4 regions of the Brucella cytisi genome follow, and region 1 is predicted to be linked to each of the others. Evidence: riboswitches for the same ligand, from Rfam matches in the RefSeq annotation. Region 1 holds a riboswitch; each other region holds the start of a gene.

Region 1 (5,249 bases):
CAGCCTGTCGACGCCGCTCGGTGCTCTCTATCTCATTATTGCGCTTTTGATGCTCAGCATGCAGCCCGAAATATACGTGCCTTATCTGCTTCAGCACCTGCATGGCCAGTCTCCGCTATGGGCAGGATATCTGGCGGCACTAATGGCAATCGGCTGGACGGTTGCATCCTTCCTGAGTTCCAGATGGCAGGAGAAGGGCGGCGACAAGCTTGTCGTTGCCGGACCTGTTCTCGCGCTTGCCGGTCTCGTCCTGCTTGCCGTATTTCTCCCGATCCATGGCAACGGCAACTGGTCGCTGCTCGCGCCCGTTTGCCTGGGGCTCATCCTGATCGGTTTCGGGATCGGCCTTGCCTGGCCAAGCCTCGTTACCCGCGTCTATCAGAGCGCTCCGTCCACCGAGCAGGATCTCGCAGCGGGTGGAATGACGATCGTGCAGCTCTTCGCCATAGCCTTTGGGACGGCTTGCGCAGGGATGGTTGCCAATTTTGCAGGCATTGCCGTGCCCGGACGCGTGGAAGGCGCGGCGAATGCCTCGCTCTGGCTATCGGTGACATTCGCGCTCGCGCCAGCAATTGCCGTGGCCGTCGCATTCAAGGTCATCCGTGTCACCGGCGGAAAGGGCTGACTATGCCGCGTTTCATCGCCGACACCCTCGATTCCCGTGCCAGTCATTTGCTGACGCGGGTCGTCCTGACCTTCGTTTTCTGGTCGAGCGGTCTGGCCAAGCTCTTCGATTTCGATGCCAATGCTGTGGAAATGGAGAGCTTTGGTCTCCATCCTGGCTGGCTGTTCAACAGCGCGACCCTGCTTTTGCAGATTGTCGGATCGCTGATGATCATCTTCAATCGTGGAACCTGGCTGGCTTGTGGCGTTCTTGCCGTCTTTACGATCCTGACCATTCCCGTTGCGCACCCGTTCTGGGCCAAGGAGGGAGAAGAAGCTTTCCGCGACATGACGGTGGCACTCGAGCACATATCGCTGATCGGTGGTTTGGCGATGGCCGCCATTCTATCGCGCAAAGTCTAAAGTGCTGGACGCACGGATTGCCGTGCCTGTACCTTGCCTGTCGTCTGATCGATAGGCAGGGAGGGCCTGGCATGGACGTGACGATCATAACGGGAGCATCGGATGGTATCGGCGCTGAAACCGCGCGGCAGATCGCTCGGCGCGACCGCGCCAGTGTTGCTGTGGTGCTCGCTGCTCGCAATGTGCACAAGCTGGAGAATCTTGCTACTGAACTGCGGCAACTGGGCAGCTCCACCCTTGTGGTGCCTACCGACGTAAAGGATCGCGCCGCCTGTATCGCTCTGATCGATAAGGCGGTTTCCGCCTATGGTCGCATTGATACGCTGATCGTGAATGCGGGCATGTCGGCCCATGCCAATTTTGCCGAGATCAAGCCGGATGATCTCGATTGGATGCATGACCTGATGGAATTGAACTATTGGGGCAGTGTCTGGCCTATCCATGCCGCACTTCCATATCTGGCGGCCAGCAGGGGGCGGATTGTCGCTGTCTCATCCGTGGCCGGATTGATCGGCGTGCCTGGGCGCACGGCCTATAGCGGAACGAAGTTTGCTCTGTCAGGCTTCTGCGAGGCCCTGCGCGCGGAACTGTACCCAAGCGGCATATCCGTGACAATCGTCTATCCGGGTGTCGTCAAAACCGACATTCGCAAGGTGGGCTATAGCGCAGACGGCAGCGCGCTGGGAAAGAGCGGTGTGCGTGAAGATGACATGATGCCGGTCGAAGAAGCTGTGCAGCTGATGCTGGAAGGCACGCAGGCGCGCAAGCGTGAGGTGCTGATGACACGCCAGATGCGCCTCGGACGCTGGCTGAAACTGATTGTCCCCGCAATGGTGGACCGCATGGCCCTCAAGGCCATCAAGCCGGAATTCAGACCGAAACCGATCAAACCCGCAAAATAGGCAGCTATGGTCCCTGGCGTTCACAGGGTCCCCAAATTGGCTCACTAATTTTACGCTATCGCCAACTATCCGTTGACGGGTTTTTAACTTCGGCTACTATATATAGTGTTCTAGGTTCTTTCGATTCGTTGAGTCGAAAGCTAAGACGGGAATCCGGTGCGTTTCATCCATGACGGATGCGGCAATGCCGGAGCTGCCCCCGCAACTGTAAGCGGAGAGTTTTGTCTATCACGTCACTGGCTTTGGCTGGGAAGGCGGACAGAACGTTGATCCGTGAGCCAGGAGACCTGCCTTGAACGAGTACGTCCACGGGCGGGGTGTCCGGTTGGCGCGCAATCTTGTGTGGCAAACTATTGCCTTACGGGTTGCTGCCCCGAACTTCCCGCTCATAGCTTCGGGGTGAAGTCCATGCCCAGTATATTCAGTTTCGGTTCCGGTCCTCCCTTCGAGGCATAGTTTGTTGCGGTCAGGCTGTTTATTTGCGGCTGGCCAATCCCGTGTCTCATGTCTTTCAACGCGCATCTTGCGATGCGCGAATGGCTCTTTGCGTCTCCCCCAATCAGTGAGGAAAAAATGAACGTCACCGTTTACAGCAAGCCCGCCTGCGTCCAATGCACGGCCACTACACGCGCCCTTGATCGCCAGGGTATCGAATATGAAATCATCGATATTTCTGCCGATGTCGATGCTTTCCATCTCGTTCAGGGCATGGGTTATCGCCAGGTGCCGGTGGTTGTGGCAGGAGAATCCCATTGGGCGGGCTTCCGGCCCGATATGATCAGCACTCTCGCCTGAAGGCTGCGGTCGCATGAGCCTGATCGTCTATTTCTCCAGCCGGTCGGAGAATACGCACCGGTTTGTTGAGCGGCTTGGCATGCAGTCGAACCGTATCCCGATGGACGGTTCGGACGGATTGCAGGTGCGCAAGCCATTCGTGCTCGTGACGCCCACATATGGCGGAGGCGGCTCCAAGGGCGCTGTCCCCAAGCCTGTGATCCGCTTCCTCAATGACGACAGCAACCGCTCCTTCATCCGCGGCGTAATCGCCGCGGGAAACAGCAATTTCGGCGAAGCTTTCTGTATCGCCGGCAACATTATTTCCGCCAAATGTCAGGTTCCCTATCTCTACCGCTTCGAACTTCTGGGAACCGATGAAGACATCGGCAATGTCAAAAACGGGATGGAACGATTTTGGACACGGTAGAAACGACCTTGATCCGAGAGCGCGAAGCACGGCAAGTGGCGCAGCAGGATGCGCCTCAAGCGGCAACTTCCAGCAGCAGCAAACCGTCAAAATCCTCGGACGGGCTGGATTATCACGCGCTCAACGCGATGCTGAACCTTTACGATGACGAGGGAAAAATCCAGCTTGATCGCGACGGGCAGGCCGCGCGGCAATATTTTCTCCAGCACGTGAACCAGAACACTGTCTTTTTTCATAACTTGCGGGAAAAGCTCGATTATCTGGTGGTCGAAGGCTATTACGAACAGGAAGTACTGGACCAGTATTCCTTCAATTTCGTACGCGATCTTTTCGACGAAGCCTATGCGAAGAAATTCCGGTTTCCGACGTTTCTCGGCGCATTTAAATATTACACCAGCTATACGCTGAAGACCTTCGACGGAAAGCGCTATCTGGAGCGCTATGAAGACCGTGTCTGTATGGTGGCGCTGGCGCTGGCGCGCGGCAATGAACAGCTGGCGCGCGATTTGATGGAGGAGATTATTTCAGGCCGCTACCAGCCTGCGACACCCACCTTCCTCAACGCAGGCAAGAAACAGCGTGGCGAACTCGTCTCCTGCTTTCTGCTGCGTGTCGAGGACAATATGGAGTCCATCGGGCGCTCCATCAATTCGGCTCTGCAATTGTCGAAGCGGGGCGGCGGGGTGGCCTTGAGCCTCACCAATATTCGCGAGGCGGGAGCACCCATCAAGCAGATCCAGAACCAGTCATCCGGCATTATTCCGGTGATGAAGCTTTTGGAAGATTCCTTTTCCTACGCCAATCAGCTTGGCGCACGGCAAGGCGCTGGCGCTGTCTATCTACACGCACACCATCCGGATATTATGCGTTTCCTAGATACGAAGCGCGAAAACGCGGACGAGAAAATCCGTATCAAGACCTTGTCGCTGGGCGTGGTCATTCCAGACATTACCTTCGAACTCGCCAAGAACAACGAGGATATGTACCTCTTCTCGCCCTATGATGTGGAGCGGGTTTACGGCGTGCCGCTGACCGAGATTTCGGTTACCGAAAAATATCGGGAAATGGTCGACGATGCGCGCATTACCAAGAAGAAGATCAACGCACGCGAGTTCTTTCAAGTGCTGGCCGAGATTCAGTTCGAATCCGGTTATCCCTACATCATGTTCGAGGACACGGTGAATCGCGCCAATCCGATCGACGGGCGCATCACCATGAGCAATCTCTGTTCGGAAATCCTCCAGGTGAGCGAAGCGAGCATCTTCGGCGAAGACCTGTCCTATAATTATCTCGGCAAGGATATTTCGTGCAATCTGGGTTCGCTCAACATTGCAGCAGCAATGGATTCGTCCGATTTCGGCAAGACCATTGAGACCTCCATCCGCGCCCTGACTGCAGTTTCCGATATGAGCCATATCGGTTCCGTGCCGTCGGTCGCCCGAGGTAATGATGAAAGCCATGCCATCGGTCTCGGCCAGATGAACCTGCATGGTTATCTGGCCCGCGAGCGGGTTTATTACGGCTCGGAGGAAGGCATCGATTTCACGAATATTTATTTCTATACGGTGACTTATCACGCGATCCGCGCATCGAACCTGATCGCGGTGGAAACGGGCAAGTCCTTCAAAGGGTTCGAGAAATCCAAGTATGCGTCGGGTGAATATTTCGACAAATATACCGAGCAGCTTTGGGAGCCGGCGACGGAAAAGGTTCGAGAAATTTTCGAAAAGGCTGACATTGCGATTCCGACGCAGGATGACTGGCGCGACCTGAAAAATGCGGTGATGAAAGGCGGACTTTACAACCAGAACCTTCAGGCTGTGCCGCCGACAGGCTCAATCTCCTACATCAATCATTCGACCTCTTCGATCCATCCGATCGTGTCGAAGATTGAAATCCGCAAGGAGGGCAAGATCGGTCGCGTCTACTATCCGGCAGCGTTCATGACCAATGACAATCTCGATTACTATCAGGACGCCTATGAGATCGGGCCGGAGAAGATCATCGACACCTATGCGGCAGCAACACAGCACGTCGATCAGGGCCTGTCTCTGACATTGTTCTTCCGCGATACCGCAACGACACGCGATATCAACCGCGCACAGATCTATGCGTGG
Region 2 (5,249 bases), on a different contig from region 1:
GAATGCGCCGGCATTCACAGCCCCGCCCTCGATCAGATACTGCCAGAGTTCATTTCGCTCGTGCGCAGAGATCGTTGAAAACCGGTCCAGCCCATGATCCGGCTTGTCGTCTCCCGGCAATACGGCAATCTTGATACCGTGATTGAGTGCGCAAGCATGCAGCGCTTCCAGCCCGTAAGGCCAATAAGTCTCACCGCCGATGATGCGCACCACGATAAGGCTGGCACATCGGGCCGTGCGTTCAACATATGCGTCCACCGACATGGGATGGGTGAGACTGAGGAAATTGGCCAGCCGCAAACTTGGCAAATCCGGCGTAAGCCTGTGCGCCTGCGCCAGACTGGCCAGTTCGGTATCGGCGGCGGAAAGGAACAATATCTCTCCCGGCGTTTGGCCGAGATCGACGGCTTCATTGCCGTCGCTGATTGTTCCTTTCTGGGCAAGAAGAAGATGCATCGGTCAGACAGCGTCTTTCACGGCCTTGGCGATGGCTGCTTCATCGATATCATGCAGCCCGATCACGACCAGTCGCGTGGAGCGCGCTTCATCCTTGCCCCATGGACGGTCGAAATAATGCTCAATACGCGGACCAACCGCCTGCACGACCAGACGCATCGGCTTGCCCGGCACATCGACAAAGCCCTTCAGACGAAGAATATCGTGTTTCGCAATGACCGCTTTCAGCTTTTCCGTGAATAGCTTGGGATCGGCCACGGAGCCCGCTTCGACCACGAAGCTCTCGAACTCGTCATGATCGTGCTCATGTCCATCTGCATGATGGATTTCATGGTGGGATTTGCGGTTGGCGATGTCGTCTTCCGTGCCGACGCCGAGGCCGAGCAGAACGTCAGCTCCAAGCTTGCCAAAGCTCGCAGGAACCATATTCACGCGGCGAGGCGAACGCTCGGCCACATCGGCTTTCACACTATCCAGCCTTGAGGCGTCGATCAGGTCAGCTTTGTTGAGAACAATCAGATCGGCTGCATGAATCTGATCCTCAAAAAGTTCCTCCAAGGGGCTTTCATGGTCAAGAGATTCGTCCGCTGCGCGCTGCGCATCCACCTTGTCGTGGTCATCGGCAAAACGCCCCTCGGCCACCGCTGCGGCGTCGATCACGGTTACTACACCGTCGACTGTTACCTGCGTCTTGATTTCTGGCCAGTTGAAAGCCGCGACCAACGGCTGCGGCAATGCCAGACCGGACGTCTCGATCACGATATGATCGGGGCGATCAGCGCGGTCCAGAAGCTTGGTCATGGTCGGGATGAAATCATCGGCAACGGTGCAACAAATGCAACCATTGTTGAGCTCGATCACATCTTCTTCACGGCATGCTTCGATACCGCAACCTTTCAGAATACCGCCATCGACACCGAGGTCGCCGAACTCATTGATGATCAACGCAATGCGTTTTCCATTGGCGTTTTCCAACAGGTTGCGGATCATCGTCGTTTTGCCCGATCCGAGAAAACCCGTGATGACTGTTGCGGGAATTTTCTGTCCCTGCATCGATTTATCCCTTCATCCTGAGCGGCAACCCTGCCGCCATGAAATAAACTTCATCCGCAATCGCGGCCACTGCCTGATGCAGAAAGCCTGCATGATCGCGAAATTCCCGTGCCATGCGATTTTCAGGCACGATCCCAAGTCCAACTTCGTTCGAAACAAAAACCACAGGCCCGGCAAGATTCGGCAGCATGGCGACAAGACTTGCCGTCTCTGTCGCTATATCGCGCTCGGCCATCATCAGATTGGTCAGCCACAGGGTCAAACAATCGACCAGCACGAACCGATCCGCAGCGGCATTCAATGTCAGTGCACCGACGAGATCGAGTGGCTCCTCCACCGTCTGCCATTCCGAACCACGTCGGTCGCGATGAATGGCAATGCGGTTTTCCATTTCCTTGTCGAAGGCACGCCCTGTTGCCAGATAGAGTGGCTGAAGTCCCGAGGATTCAACCATTTTCTCGGCATAGGACGACTTACCCGAACGGGCTCCGCCAAGAACCAGAACCGATTTTCCCGGCGAAGCCATTTTCATCAGCCCTCAATCTCGGACGATGCGTAGTGCTGGATGAACCAGCCAAGTGCGAGGCCGATCACGGCCCACATGAACAGGTTCGTCGCCAGCGATGCGACTGCATATTGCGAAGCAAGCAGTGATGGAATCGGTGACGAGATGTCTTCGGGATGCGGAGCACCATAAAGATGCGGCACCACGATCAGCACCAGACCGAGGGCCTTTGCCCAGATTTCCTGGCGCAACACGATGAGATAGAGGCCTGAACCGCTCAGCACCACGGTAGCAAGCCACCAGAGCTGGCGTTCAGCCAGAGCAGCCGCAGGCATTGCCGGCAATTCCGGTGACAATCCCAATGCGGGCAGAAACGCGACTGCAAAAAAACCCGCGACGCCCCAATAAATCCCATTCTGCACCGTAATGCGGCGTCCGAGAAGCAAGGCCACGCCACCAAGCAGCAAGGCAAAACCTGCACCTGCTACGAGATTGGCAAGGATCGTATTGCCCAACCGCCCAAATGGTAGTTCAGCCCCTTCTTCCTCGTCACTTTCGGCAGCGGCGCCATGATCATGCGGTGTGGCTTCCGCCTCGCCGTGACTATGGCCACCGCCAGCATCTTCATAGGTTTCGGCCTGCAGGATCAAAGGCACTGTCTTCAAATACATGGCGGGAGTAACCAGCAGCCCGGCTAGAAGCCCCGCAGCAAGCGTCGCCAACAAATAACGGATCAACATTTCTGTCCCTCAATAGCAATTTCGCGCCGATAGCCGTCCACCATCGAGCTTTGCTCAGCTTCAATTCCGAAAGATGTTAAACTGCTCAGTGGCAGGGAAAACCATAGGAATGGCGCGTATCGTGCGCTGAATCGTGCAACGTATCAGAATGGGCAAGCCCTACGCCGTAGATCAGGAACGCACCGAGAAGCAGTGAAACCACAGCCGTGCCCAGACGGGCAGCGAGCGGCATTGCGAGTGTGCTGGAAACAGAATTTTGAGTACGTGCAGCCATGACAACCTCCGTGCAGGCAGCAGGGAAAAACCTCCCATGGGGTTCGGGCTCAATGCCCTCACGCAACAGGCAGGTCTCCTGGCTCACGGGTCGCGGGGATTGAAACTACCTTCCCAGAAGCTTTACAGCCTCCAGTGGTTACCGGTTGCCCGGCTTGCCTCATCCCTCTCCGCTCTACAGTCGCGGGGTCGGCTGCGATAAAGACGCCCGGATTGGGTCCGTCCGTCGCATTCCCTTTTTGGTATTGCCGGGATTCGTCCCGGCAAAAAACCTGTTGCATGGTTTCGACACTAGGCTTTCGCCCCATCGTCGTCAATTGCGACCGATGATTGACGACCTCATTTCAAATTAAACAGTGCATCGATATCGAGACATGCGTCCAGCCCTTCGGCCAGCTCATCCAATGCAGCCTCAACGCCGGCGCGATAGTTTACTGAACTGCTACGCACACCAAGATCCTCCAGAAATCTCCGGCGAAATTCGTCTGCATTGAAAATACCGTGGAGGTAAGTTCCCATTATGTGCCCGTCTGGCGATATGGCTCCATCGTCATGCTCGCCAATTCGGGCGAAAGGCCGCCCCATATCCGGTCCGGTCGTTCGTCCGATATGGATTTCATAACCTTCCAGCGGCACATTATGGAGAAGCGCGGTCGCCTGCACATTGCGGACCACTTTTTCAGGTTCCATCACCGTTTCGATATCGAGCAGCCCAAGACCGTCAATGTCGCGTACATGCCCCTCGATACCAGCAGGGTCGCTGATGTGGCGACCAAGCATCTGGAACCCGCCGCAGATACCAAGCACATGACCGCCTCGTTTCACGTGGGCAGATAATTGGCGATCCCAGCCATTGTCCCGAACCGCCTGCATATCGGCTATCGTGGACTTTGTCCCCGGCAGAACGACAAGGCCCGCATCGCCGGGAATGCTCGAACCAGGCGGCACCATGACCACTTCTACATCCGGTTCAGCCTTTAGCGGATCAAGATCATCGAAGTTGGCGATGCGCGGCAACATCGGCACAGCAACCACAAGCGACTTCTTGTCTCCACGTACCGCACGCTCAAGAACGACCGAATCTTCGGCTGGCAATCGCGATACTGCTTTCAGCCACGGAACCACGCCGAAAGAGCGCCAGCCGGTAAACCGGGTAATGGCAGCCAGCCCGTCATCAAAAAGCGAAATATCGCCCCGGAACTTGTTGATCAGAAATCCGCGAACCATGGCGCGGTCCTGTTCGGACAGAATAGTGTGCGTGCCGACGAGAGACGCAATCACGCCACCTCTGTCTATGTCACCGACCAGAACAACCGGGACATCGGCCTGTGTGGCAAACCCCATATTGGCGATATCACCGGCCCGGAGATTGATTTCAGCTGGTGACCCTGCCCCTTCCACCAACACAAGGTCCGCGCCTTCGCTGACCTTGGCGAAAGATTCCATGACAGCCGCCATAAGTTGTGGCTTCAATTCCTGATAATAGCGCCCGCGCGCCTCGCCTCGCACTTGTCCCTGCACGACAACCTGACTACCCATGTCAGTCTGCGGTTTGAGGAGTACCGGATTCATATGGACAGACGACGGCACACCGCAAGCCAGCGCCTGCAACCACTGCGCCCGACCAATTTCGCCTCCGTCGTCGCTGACCGCCGCATTGTTGGACATGTTTTGCGGCTTAAACGGCCGAACATTCAGGCCGCGATTGCGCGCAACCCGGCATAATCCGGCAACAAGAACACTTTTGCCGACGTCCGAACCCGTTCCCTGAAACATGATTGCGCGTGCCATGGACTGCTGCGTAGCTTAAACTGAACTTTCAGGCAACGGGACCTCAATCGGCGAGCGTCTATGCAAAAATGCGCATCAGTTTATTACAAATGTGAGCAACATTATTCCAATGGAGCGTTGGCAGTCTCACACGGTTATGATCTAGTCCGGTGAAAAGGTGCGGTGCTACAGGGAGGAAACCATGGATGCTGCCGACCAGAACCAGTACGAACTGAACGAAGATCAGCTTGCCATTCAGGATATGGCGCGAGCCTTCGCCAGTGATCGCGTTGCCCCGCATGCATTGCAATGGGACCGCGACAAGCATTTCCCCGTCGACGTATTGCAAGAGACCGGACCGCTCGGCATGGGCGGCATTTATGTGCGTGAAGATGTGGACGGCTCGGCGCTAAAGCGGCTCGACGCAGTGCTCATTTTTGAAGCACTGGCAA
Region 3 (5,249 bases), on a different contig from region 1:
CAAGAGACCTGCGACCCTTCTGGCTTCAGCACGCAACAATGTCTTGGTTTCAGCTGTGTGACATGGGGCAGCCCGGCTTTCCAACACTAAGCCGAAAGCTCTCTTCTGACGATCTCCGCGCCTGCACTCAGGGCCTGCAGCTTCCCGACCGCTACTTGACGAGACAGAGGTGCCATGCCGCAGTTTGTGCAAGGATAGAGCTTGTCGGCATCCACGAATTGCAATGCTTTCCGCAAAGTGTTGGCGACGTTCTCCGGGGTTTCCACGGCGTTGGTTGCCACGTCAATGGCCCCTACCATCACCTTTTTACCTCGAATGAGTTCAATCAAATCGATGGGAACATGCGAATTGTGGCATTCGAGAGAGATCAGATCGACACTGGATTTCTGCAGTTTTGGGAAGGTTTCTTCATACTGCCTCCACTCCGATCCCAAGGTCTTTTTCCAATCGGTGTTGGCCTTGATACCGTAACCATAGCAAATATGGACGGCAGTTTCGCACTGAAGTCCTTCCATTGCCTTTTCCAGCGTGGCAACGCCCCAGTCATTTACCTCATTAAAAAACACATTGAAGGCAGGCTCGTCGAACTGGATGATATCGACACCAGCAGCCTCCAACTCCTTGGCTTCTTCATTGAGAGCTTTGGCGAATTCCCAGGCCAGCTTTTCACGACTGTTATAATGCGAATCATAGAGCGTATCGATCATAGTCATGGGACCCGGCAGCGCCCATTTGATGGGATGCTTGGTCTGCTGACGCAAAAACTTTGCATCTTCGACAAAAACTGGCTTTGAGCGAGAAACAGCCCCAACGACTGTCGGCACACTCGCATCATAGCGATTACGAATTCTGACGGTTTCCCGTTTCTCAAAGTCAACGCCGCTGAGGTGCTCAATAAACGTCGTGACGAAATGTTGGCGCGTCTGCTCACCGTCGCTGACGATATCAATACCCGCACGTCGTTGATCATCCAAGGACAAACGCAGAGCGTCTCGCTTGCCTTCAATCAACTCCTCATCCTGTAATTTCCAGGGTGACCAAAGTTTCTCAGGTTGTGCAAGCCAGGAGGGCTTCGGTAAGCTTCCAGCCGTTGAGGTGGGCAATAGTCTTTTCATGATGGGCGACCTTTTATCGTTAGTTCGTCAATGAGCGTAATTGGCAGACCATTGTTCAAGAATCTCTTTGTATGGTTTGATGAAGTGCTCATCCGCGAACTTTCCCTGCTCAACAGCCAGCCTGCTACGCTCTTCTCGGTCGTAGACAATTCGGGTCAGCGAATAGTCCTGCTGCTTCAAGTTCGGTTGATAGCATGCACCTGCTGGAGAATTGGAGTTATAGATCTCTGGTCGGTAAATCTTTTGGAAGGTCTCCATCGTACTGATAGTGCTGATAAGCTCGAGATTTGTGTAATCACCCGGCAAATCTCCGATAAAATAGAAAGCCAAAGGTGCAACGCTATTTCGAGGCATGAAAAATCGAACCTGCAATCCCATTTTTCTGAAGTATTCATCGGTCGGCGAGAACTCGTTCTGCCGGTATTCGACACCAAGTATAGGATGTTGGTTGTCTGTCCGATGATAGATTTTGCTACTTGATGCACTCAGGCATATGACGGGTGGTTTATTGAAATTTTCTTTGTAAGCAGCTGAATTGAGGAAACATTTGAACAGATTTCCATGAAGATCGCCGAAATTGTCCGGCGTTGCGAATTCGGATCGGTTCTTATTGTACTCTGGCAGCAATACGCTGAAGTCATAATCCCGCACGTAAGAAGAGAAGTTGTTTCCGACAATACCCTCAATACGCTCGTTGGTGTTTCGATCCACGATATTCGTCTTCAGTATCTCAATCAGTGGGAAGGCATCGTTTTTGCCTTCAAGACCGATTTTCATTTCAACCGAAATGATTTCGAGTTTAACGGAATAGCGATCGCCTTCCGGGTTATCCCAATGCGCCAGCGCGTTGAAACGATTGTCAATCATTCTCAAGGCGTTACGGAGGTTGTCCTGGCGGTTCTCTCCTCTGGCCAAATTAGCAAAATTCGTCGTGATACGCGTATTGTCCAAAGGGTGATAGTTCTCATCAAAACGATGGCTCATGACGCGGAACGTAAAGTCGTGATGCGTCGTGATATGCGACCGATCTACGACCGGCTCGCCCTTGGCGGCGACTGGAATTGCGGTTTGAGACATAACCTATCCCAATAAGTTGGGGGCATGGGTCAGCGGACACATAGCAACACAGACCGTTACACGGTCTTTGCTACGGCACACCGGGACACCCCGCCCGTGGACGTTACTTTGCCAAGGCAGGTCTCCTGGCTAGCGGGTCATTGCTATCGTCCGTCTTCCCAGGGAGAACCCCAGTGACATTCTGGACGTCAGCTTGCCGCTTACAGTTGCGGGGGCAGCGCCGACTTTCCCGAATGAGACGGGGCACGGACTTCCCTCTTAGCTCCGGCGTATCGAATACGACAGCCGGAGAACCTAGACATTGCAACCTTCCTGCATCGGCCACACAATGTCAATAGCACATAAAGAAATGTTTATATCTTTAAGTCCAAGGCCACGAGCAGGTTCTGGTAATCCCTGCTCGATAGCCATGACTGGTATGGGGCCGATAACAGTCTTGGCGATGGGTCACGTTCTATGGCGGCTATTTTATTCATGGTCGGCAAAATCGGACAGTCTGGTCCCGACCTCATTGTGGCCGTTTGTCGTTTTGAATGACTTTCCATGACTCAGACGTTAAGATGGCCGGAATTGACAGCAAAGCCAAAACTTTACACGGCCCTTAATCACCTATGGAAAGAGAATTTATGCAGAAGATGGCAGTTATCTTCAGTGCCATTATCTTGACGTTTTCGATCCCCGCAAAGGCTGATCGACTTGTTTGTTCTGAATCAAAACATCTGCGCTACATGAAAATGGTGGGCAAGGTTGGCGAGATGGGGATCGACCTTGACCCTGTGGGGCAGGATCGTGAGGTTTTCGAGAGGTTGATAGCCGCATATGAAACTCTCAACCCGAAAGGACCGAAGACCTCGCTTTTCGTCGCGCATGTTCCTACCGGTCAGATTTATAGTCAGATATGTGCGGCAGAGCGCTGCACGATGGAAGAAATGTCAACTCCCGAGCAAGCCTGTTTGATTGATCACATGAACCAATGTAGCTATGTCGCACTTCGCTTCCGGGGCGAAGAGTTCTGCCTGCTCCGTTCGCCAAAAAATTAAGTATTTGATCCCTGCATTTGATGGGTCGTTTCGCACTCGCGCAATCGCCGAACTCTGTTTGTTATTCGGCTATTTGTCTCGAAATTCCTCAATGTTGCATTAGGAAGAACTGACTTTAAATTCTCACGGGAATTCCTGTCGCAATGGTCGGGTGTCAAAGCCCGACTTACACGACAGATTTTTGCAGGCCACTTCGCCCCTCTCTCCGCCCGCAAGCCGACCGACCGGTTCCCGCCCATCAGCGGTGGTTGAAGCATGAAAAGTGAAACTATCACTTTGGAAATCGTGTGACTTTTACACCAATGTCTGGAACGAAGGTGCAAGCGCTCGCACGGCTAGCGACCTCGTTGCTGTCGCTGCCGTTGCAAAAAAAACGAAGGTTTTTCGGATGAGTATACTGCGATTGGTGAGCCCGTTGGCATTCAGTGTAGCGGGCCCGGTATTCCAATCGTGAAATAAAAGCACAGATCCCTTCCACCAAGCGCAATTTCCTCTAATGAAGTGGCTGGGGGACTAGCGACCAATTATCAACCCGGCGACAGTTTCAAGTCGAGGCGTGCGAGGCACTCAGGGTCCGCAACCGCCCGAATTGCGATGATTTTTCCGTCGTTAAAGAAAAAGCGTAGCACAAAATGCCGATGTTCATCAGGAGCTATGATGAGGCCAGGGCACCCATCCACAACCGCCGGCAAGGCACTGTGCGCTCGGCCCTTGAAAGCCTCTGCTACGGCCCTTGCGCCGCGGATCTCAGGAAGCGAACCCTGGCGGGTAGCTTCGCAATCGGCCCGGAAAACGGCGTCCGGATCCAGCACGGATACCAGCGCCTCGAAGTTGCCGCCTCGCGCCGCGGCAAGAAAGGCTTCGACGAGCTTCCACCGCATGGCGCGGTCGGCGCTATCCGCCTTCGGCAAACCTTGCACGCGGCGGCGGGCGCGGCTTGCGAGTTGGCGCGTAGCCTCTGTGGACCGGCCGACAATGGAGGCGATCTCATTGTACGGTACCGCAAATACGTCGCGCAGCACGAATGCCAGACGTTCAGCGGGAGCAAGTTTTTCGAGCACCACAAACAAGGCCAGGCCGACCGAATCCGCTGCGGTTAACCGGTCCTCCAGACCTTTGCCAGCTTCGTGAATAGTCTTGGATCCGATTTTGTCGAAAGACTCTTCACGCCTCGCCTTGCGTGATCGCAGCATATCTAGACAGATTCGGGCTGTGGTGGTTGTCAACCAACCGCCCGGATTGGTGATATCCTCGACCTTCGTTCGGGAGAGGCGCAGCCAGGTTTCTTGCACCGCATCCTCTGCTTCGTTCAGTGAACCGAGCATGCGGCACGCCACTGCCCGCAGGTGTGGGCGATTGGCCTCGAATTGCTCAAGCGAGATTTTTTTTGCTTCCATCGGTCACGTTTCCTTCAAACACTTCGTCATGGGTATGACGAACGAAAACTGGCGGATGTGACAAAGAACGGTTCCGGCGGTGACGTCGTCTTACTCAAACAATCGGTGCTCGCATCGGAACAAAGAGGTATCGGAATGTTTAGCAAGGTTATGTTCGCGACGTTGTTCGTATCGGATCAGGACAGGTCGCTTGACTTCTATACCAGAAACTTAGGCTTCGAGAAGACAGCCGACAATCCCGGTCCTGAGGGTCGCTTCCTGTTGATAAGCTACAAAGGTCAGGGATGGCCAATCCTGCTTTGGCCAGGTGTTGGTGGCCGCGCGGCTTCCGACACTGACAAGACAGGGGCAATATTTCTTCAAACTGACGATCTTCGGAGGGACTTTATCGAGCTCAGCGCGCGTGGCGTCAAGTTCGTCGAGCAGGAGCCCCAGGAATATGCTTATGGCGTGCTGGTGACAGCGCTGGACCCCGATGGCAACCGAATTGCTCTGCGGCAGCAGGGAAACCAACGGCCACTCGTGAAATAGTGAGTACGAGTAAGGTGCGGTCTGCAAGGACGTCTGGCCGACCGCGTCTGCGACTTTGTGATAGTACTGGGCTCAGTTCCCGCTATTGA
Region 4 (5,249 bases), on a different contig from region 1:
AGGCCGGTAGACAAGGAAAAGCCGACAGTCTTCATCGTCAGCATCTGGATGGCCAGACCGCCAATGATCCATGCCATCGGGGCGATCTCCTGATGCTCTCGCTCTGGAAAATCACCGCGAAGCGCCTCGAATACGGTCCAGATGGCAAGGCCGAACAATCCGGCTGCGACGACATAGGGAACGGTTTTCGGACCGACCGGCGAGTAGCTCGTCACGTCGTTTCCATAGGTTGTCGACCAGGCAATGGCGATGGCGACAGCGGCAAGAACAAGGGCGATGACAAGAGCGGCGAAATCTGGCGCCGCCCCTTCCGGGCGGCGCTTTTCCTGCGGTTCTGTTCCTGTCATTTGACGAGGCCGATTTCCTTGAGGATGGCTTCAGTCGCAGCGACGTCCTTGGCAAGCTGCTCCTTGAATGCCGGGCCGGCGAGATAGGTATCCGCCCAGCCCTTGTCTTTCAGAGCCTTCTGCCAGGATTCCGACTTCACCATTTTCTCGATATCGGCATTGATGGCAGCTTCCTGTTCGGCAGCGATGCCGGGAGCAGCGGCCACCATGCGCCAGTTCTGGATAGAAACGTCCACGCCGCCTTCCTTGAAGGTCGGTGCGTCGATGCCTTCCACGCGCTCGTCGCTCGAAATGCCAATGATGCGCAGCGTACCGGCCTTGATCTGGGCGTCGAATTCGCCATAGCCGGAAATGCCGACGGTTACCTGATTGCCGAGAATGGCTGCCAGTGCTTCGCCGCCGCCGGAAAAGGCGATGTAATTGACCTTGGTCGGGTCGACACCTGCTGCCTTGGCAAAGAGGCCAGCGGTGATGTGATCGGTGCCGCCCGCAGAACCGCCGCCCCACGAGACGGAGCCTGGATCAGCCTTCAGCTTTGCTGCAAGGTCGCCAAGGTTCTGGATGTCGGAAGAAGCAGGCACGACGATGGCTTCATATTCACCGGTAAGGCGTGCAATCGGCGTGATGGCGTCGAGCGTAACCGGCGATTTGTTGGTCAGGATAGCGCCGACCATGACATAGCCACCGACGATGAGCTGGCTTGGGTCGCCCTTGTTCTGGTTCACGAACTGGGCAAGGCCGATGGTGCCACCAGCGCCCGGAACGTTGATAACCTGCACGCTGCCGGAAATCTTTTCGTCCTGAAGCGCGCTCTGCATCGTGCGCGCCGTCTGATCCCAGCCGCCGCCTGGAGCAGCAGGCGCCAGCACCTTGTAGTCTTCTGCGGAAGCAGAGCCTGCCATAGCCAACGCCGCTACCGACGTCAGGGCCAGAATAAATCTACGCATATGTCCTCCCAGATAGAATGTATGCCGCCTCCCGGCGGACCTCCCCAAAGTCCCGCTCCTCTAGCGGGAGAAAACTACATGGAGATTAGCGAAAACAAATTCAATAGGCCAGCGCATGCGACGATAGTTTGGCCGCAATTTAAATAACGGGCTTTCGAATCGCTTGAAAACCGTGCGTTGGAAATAGCCATCGAGACCTGCTTGACGGCGACATCGGGTCAACGTAATAGTGTAACGACGGTTCCCCGACCGAGAGCGAAGGGGATTAATAGGGAACACGGTGAGGACGACCCGAAAAGGGGCCAAGACCGTGGCTGCCCCCGCAACTGTAAGCGGATTGCCGTTCATCCTCGTGACGTTGAAAGCGTCATGCCACTGTGCCGGAGAAGCGCGGGAAGGCAGATGAACAGCAGATATTCGTGAGCCAGGAGACCTGCCGTCTAGTGTTGTCCATTGTCACGGGCGGGGATGCCCGGAGCAGGAGCAGATTATGACAGATTTCCGCGTCGCAGGACGCATCCTTCTATCGTCATCGCATGATTTCGACATGTCCCCGGATATGCCTGTCCGTCTTCCGTATAGGATTTTTCCCGTCAGCTGACAGGGCGTCTTTCTCTCATCATTTCGGGGACTTTCATGAATATTCTCGGCAAGATGCCGTTTCGCGCCGCCCTCTGTGCGGTTGCATTTCTCTCAGGCGGTTTGGCTGCACAGGCAGCGGAAACGCAATATCCGCTAACGCTGAAAAATTGCGGTCGCGACGTTACCTTCAAGCAGGCACCGAGCCGCGCGGTTGCGGTTGGCCAGAGCAGCGCAGAAATTCTTTACAGCCTCGGTCTCGGCGACAAGGTTGTCGGCACGGCAGTGTGGTTCGGGCCTGTTCTCAAAGGCTTTGAAGAGGTAAATGCCAAGGTCAAGCGGCTCGCCGATAATGATCCAAGCTTCGAAAGCGTTCTAGCGCAGAAGCCGGATATCGTGACGGCGGATTTCCAGTGGCATGTCGGGCCGACCGGCATTGTTGCGAAGCCTGAACAATTCGAGGAACTGGGCATTCCGGCCTATACATCGCCGTCGGATTGCGTTGGTAAGGACAATTCCGGCGGTGGTGACGGCGTCCGCACGGCAGCGTTCAAGATGGATATCGTCTATCAGGAAATCACCGAACTGGCGGAAATCTTCAATGTGCAGGATCGCGGCGAGAAACTCGTCGCCGACCTAAAGGCGCGCGAAGCGGCTGCGCGTGAAAAAATTGGGGCTGCGGACGGAAAGCTTTCGGCTGTCGTCTGGTTCTCCAGCACGCAGGTCGATGCCGATCCCTATGTCGCAGGCAAGTTCGGCGCGCCCGCCTATGTTCTTTCGGCGCTCGGCATCAAGAATGTCATCAACAGCGAGGAAGAATGGCCAACGGTTGGATGGGAAACGATTGCAAAATCAAACCCTTCGATGATCGTTGCTGCAAAACTGGATCGCCGCCGCTATCCGGCAGACGATATCGCCGTCAAGCACCAGTTTCTTGAGAACGATGCGGTGACGAAGCTGATGCCAGCAGTCAAGGACAAACATGTCTTCGACATGGATGCGCAGTCGATGAGCACTTCGCTTCGCGTGATCGAAGGCATCGAAACACTTGCAGCCGATATTGCCGCCTCGGACCAGAACAAGTGACGGCGCGGGCAGCGACAACAGGCTTCAAACAGAAGGGAAGGGCCCGCTCCGGCGTGTTCTTCCTGGCCTTTTCGCTTGTCCTGCTTCTTCTTGCCCTTTGGCTCGGAGCGGCGATAGGCGAAACGGCGATACCACTCGATGTGGTTGCGAAAACCGTAGCCAATCGGGTGTGGAATGCCGGATATCCGCTCGAACCCATCGATGAAGGGATTGTCTGGAGCTATCGCCTCAGCCGTGCGGTTATCGCTGCATGTTGCGGCGCGTCTCTCGCAATATCCGGCGTTATTCTGCAGTCGCTGCTCCGAAATTCGCTCGCCGATCCGTATATTCTGGGCATTTCCGCCGGCGCCTCGACTGGAGCCGTTGCCGTTGCCATTCTTGGCATCGGCGCTGGCGTGCTGACACTCTCGCTTGGGGCTTTCATCGGTGCCATCGTTGCTTTCTGTCTGGTGTCCCTGCTGGCGCTGCGGGCGGGGCGAGGCAGCAGCGCTATCATTCTGGCGGGTATTGCCGGTTCACAGCTTTTCAACGCGTTGACGTCATTCATCGTCACCAAAGCAGCAAATGCCGAACAGGCGCGCGGTATCATGTTCTGGCTCCTTGGCAACCTTTCCGGCGTGCGCTGGCCCGATGTCACTCTTGCTCTGCCTGCCTGTCTGATCGGTCTTGCCATCTGTCTGTGGCATGCGCGTGCGCTCGATGCCTTCACCTTCGGAACGGAATCCGCAGCTTCTCTCGGCATACCGGTGCGCCGCGTCTACGTGGTGCTGATCGGTGTCAGCGCCATGATGACGGCTGTGATGGTTTCCATCGTTGGCTCTGTCGGCTTTATCGGTCTCGTCATTCCCCATGCGGCGCGAATGGTAGTCGGGGTCAGGCACGGCAGGTTGTTGCCCGCGGCGGCCCTTATCGGAGCAATCTTCATGATCGTCGCCGATATCCTGTCACGCATCATCATTCCGGGGCAGGTTTTGCCGATCGGTGTCATCACGGCTTTGTTCGGTGCACCTGCATTCGCCCTGTTACTTGGACAAAGGAGGGCGTCGTCATGATCCTCTCAGCATGCAATGTCGGCTGGTCGGCGGGCAATGTCGAAATCTTGCGCGATGTTTCGCTGGAAGTGGCGGAAGGTGAGTTTCTTGGCATCATAGGGCCGAATGGATCGGGAAAGACCAGCTTTCTGTCTTTGCTTTCCGGTGTTCGCAGATGCCGCGTCGGCGAAGTGAACCTCTGCGGTTCACCCATCGACAGTTTCAGCCGTCGCGAGATTGCGCGCCAACTGGCGCTGGTCGAGCAACAGGCGGGAACGACAGAACGTATCACGGCACGTCAGGCGGTCGAACTCGGGCGAACGCCCTATCTCGGTGCCCTGTCGCCATGGTCGGTGGAGGACGATGCCATCGTTGACCAGGCGCTGGTCAATGTCGATATGGCGCATCTGGCCAACCGCTATTGGCACACGCTTTCCGGCGGTGAGCGACAGCGTTTGCATATAGCCCGCGCTTTGGCTCAAGAACCGCAGATTTTGCTTCTGGACGAGCCGACCAATCATCTCGACATCGGACATCAGATCGGGCTGCTCGATCTTGTCAGCCGCCAGAAACTGACGGTGGTGGCCGCCTTGCATGACCTGAACCATGCCGCGATGTTCTGCGACCGCATCGCGGTGATGGATATGGGCAATCTCGTCGCGCTCGGCACACCACGCGAGGTGTTACGGGCAGAGCGTATCGCCGAGGTCTTCGGTGTCGATGTCGACGTCGAATATCAGGGCATCAGCGGCTGTCACATCCGCTATCGTGCTCCAGGTCAGCGCCCGTTGGAACTCAGACATTCTGCATGATCGGTCAGGCTGCAAGTCATTGTTTCGGTTGCTGCGGTGCTTCTAATAAACGGGAAATAAATAGGATTGTAAAATAGGTATTACTAATATTAATATTTATGTTTTCGGATAACATCATGAAAAGTTGTAGCTTTTTCAGAGTTTACTCACAGTAATGTGAGCGGTTTTGTTGGCAAACTGTTTCCATCGCGTTGGCGGTTGCGCTATACAACCTCAGCGCATCAAGGCATGCATTCACTTGTAAGAGCCTGAATCATAATGAACGTAACGATATCAGGCTCTTGCGATCCTTCGGGTGAGGAAGCGGATATTTGCGATGTAGATCCACGCTTCAGAGGAAGCGATGGTTTTCTCGAAGTCCTTGGTCAGTCTGCGACACCGTCCCAGCCATGCAAATGTGCGTTCGACAACCCATCGACGCGGGAGTAGTTGGAAACCTTCAGCGCG

Evidence for each region. A riboswitch is a leader RNA that binds a small molecule or an ion and turns the genes downstream of it on or off. The one in region 1 is predicted to bind cobalamin.
Region 2: linked by a shared signal. The riboswitch ahead of AAE521_RS12440 (CbtB domain-containing protein) and the one ahead of nrdH (glutaredoxin-like protein NrdH) in region 1 are both predicted to bind cobalamin.
Region 3: linked by a shared signal. The riboswitch ahead of AAE521_RS17615 (DUF1852 domain-containing protein) and the one ahead of nrdH (glutaredoxin-like protein NrdH) in region 1 are both predicted to bind cobalamin.
Region 4: linked by a shared signal. The riboswitch ahead of AAE521_RS24600 (ABC transporter substrate-binding protein) and the one ahead of nrdH (glutaredoxin-like protein NrdH) in region 1 are both predicted to bind cobalamin.

What each region holds. Positions count from the first base shown of each region.
Region 1 is NZ_JBCAUP010000022.1:37,091-42,339, forward strand. It holds gene AAE521_RS19320 (MFS transporter) at 1-625, shown strand, start outside; gene AAE521_RS19325 (DoxX family protein) at 628-1,026, shown strand; gene AAE521_RS19330 (SDR family oxidoreductase) at 1,098-1,928, shown strand; cobalamin riboswitch at 2,024-2,237, shown strand; gene nrdH (glutaredoxin-like protein NrdH) at 2,502-2,723, shown strand; gene nrdI (class Ib ribonucleoside-diphosphate reductase assembly flavoprotein NrdI) at 2,737-3,132, shown strand; gene nrdE (class 1b ribonucleoside-diphosphate reductase subunit alpha) at 3,120-5,249, shown strand, end outside.
Region 2 is NZ_JBCAUP010000011.1:165,971-171,219, reverse strand. It holds gene cobN (cobaltochelatase subunit CobN) at 1-456, opposite strand, end outside; gene cobW (cobalamin biosynthesis protein CobW) at 460-1,509, opposite strand; gene cobU (bifunctional adenosylcobinamide kinase/adenosylcobinamide-phosphate guanylyltransferase) at 1,514-2,035, opposite strand; gene AAE521_RS12445 (CbtA family protein) at 2,041-2,754, opposite strand; gene AAE521_RS12440 (CbtB domain-containing protein) at 2,840-3,028, opposite strand; cobalamin riboswitch at 3,080-3,318, opposite strand; gene AAE521_RS12435 (cobyric acid synthase) at 3,367-4,818, opposite strand; gene AAE521_RS12430 (isobutyryl-CoA dehydrogenase) at 5,000-5,249, shown strand, end outside.
Region 3 is NZ_JBCAUP010000018.1:103,960-109,208, reverse strand. It holds gene AAE521_RS17620 (methionine synthase) at 87-1,115, opposite strand; gene AAE521_RS17615 (DUF1852 domain-containing protein) at 1,143-2,192, opposite strand; cobalamin riboswitch at 2,291-2,505, opposite strand; gene AAE521_RS17610 (hypothetical protein) at 2,819-3,232, shown strand; gene AAE521_RS17605 (sigma-70 family RNA polymerase sigma factor) at 3,760-4,629, opposite strand; gene AAE521_RS17600 (VOC family protein) at 4,687-5,160, shown strand.
Region 4 is NZ_JBCAUP010000038.1:698-5,946, reverse strand. It holds gene AAE521_RS24610 (tripartite tricarboxylate transporter TctB family protein) at 1-347, opposite strand, end outside; gene AAE521_RS24605 (Bug family tripartite tricarboxylate transporter substrate binding protein) at 344-1,294, opposite strand; cobalamin riboswitch at 1,516-1,749, shown strand; gene AAE521_RS24600 (ABC transporter substrate-binding protein) at 1,931-2,959, shown strand; gene AAE521_RS24595 (FecCD family ABC transporter permease) at 2,956-4,011, shown strand; gene AAE521_RS24590 (ABC transporter ATP-binding protein) at 4,008-4,802, shown strand; gene AAE521_RS24585 (IS5 family transposase) at 5,076-5,249, opposite strand, start outside.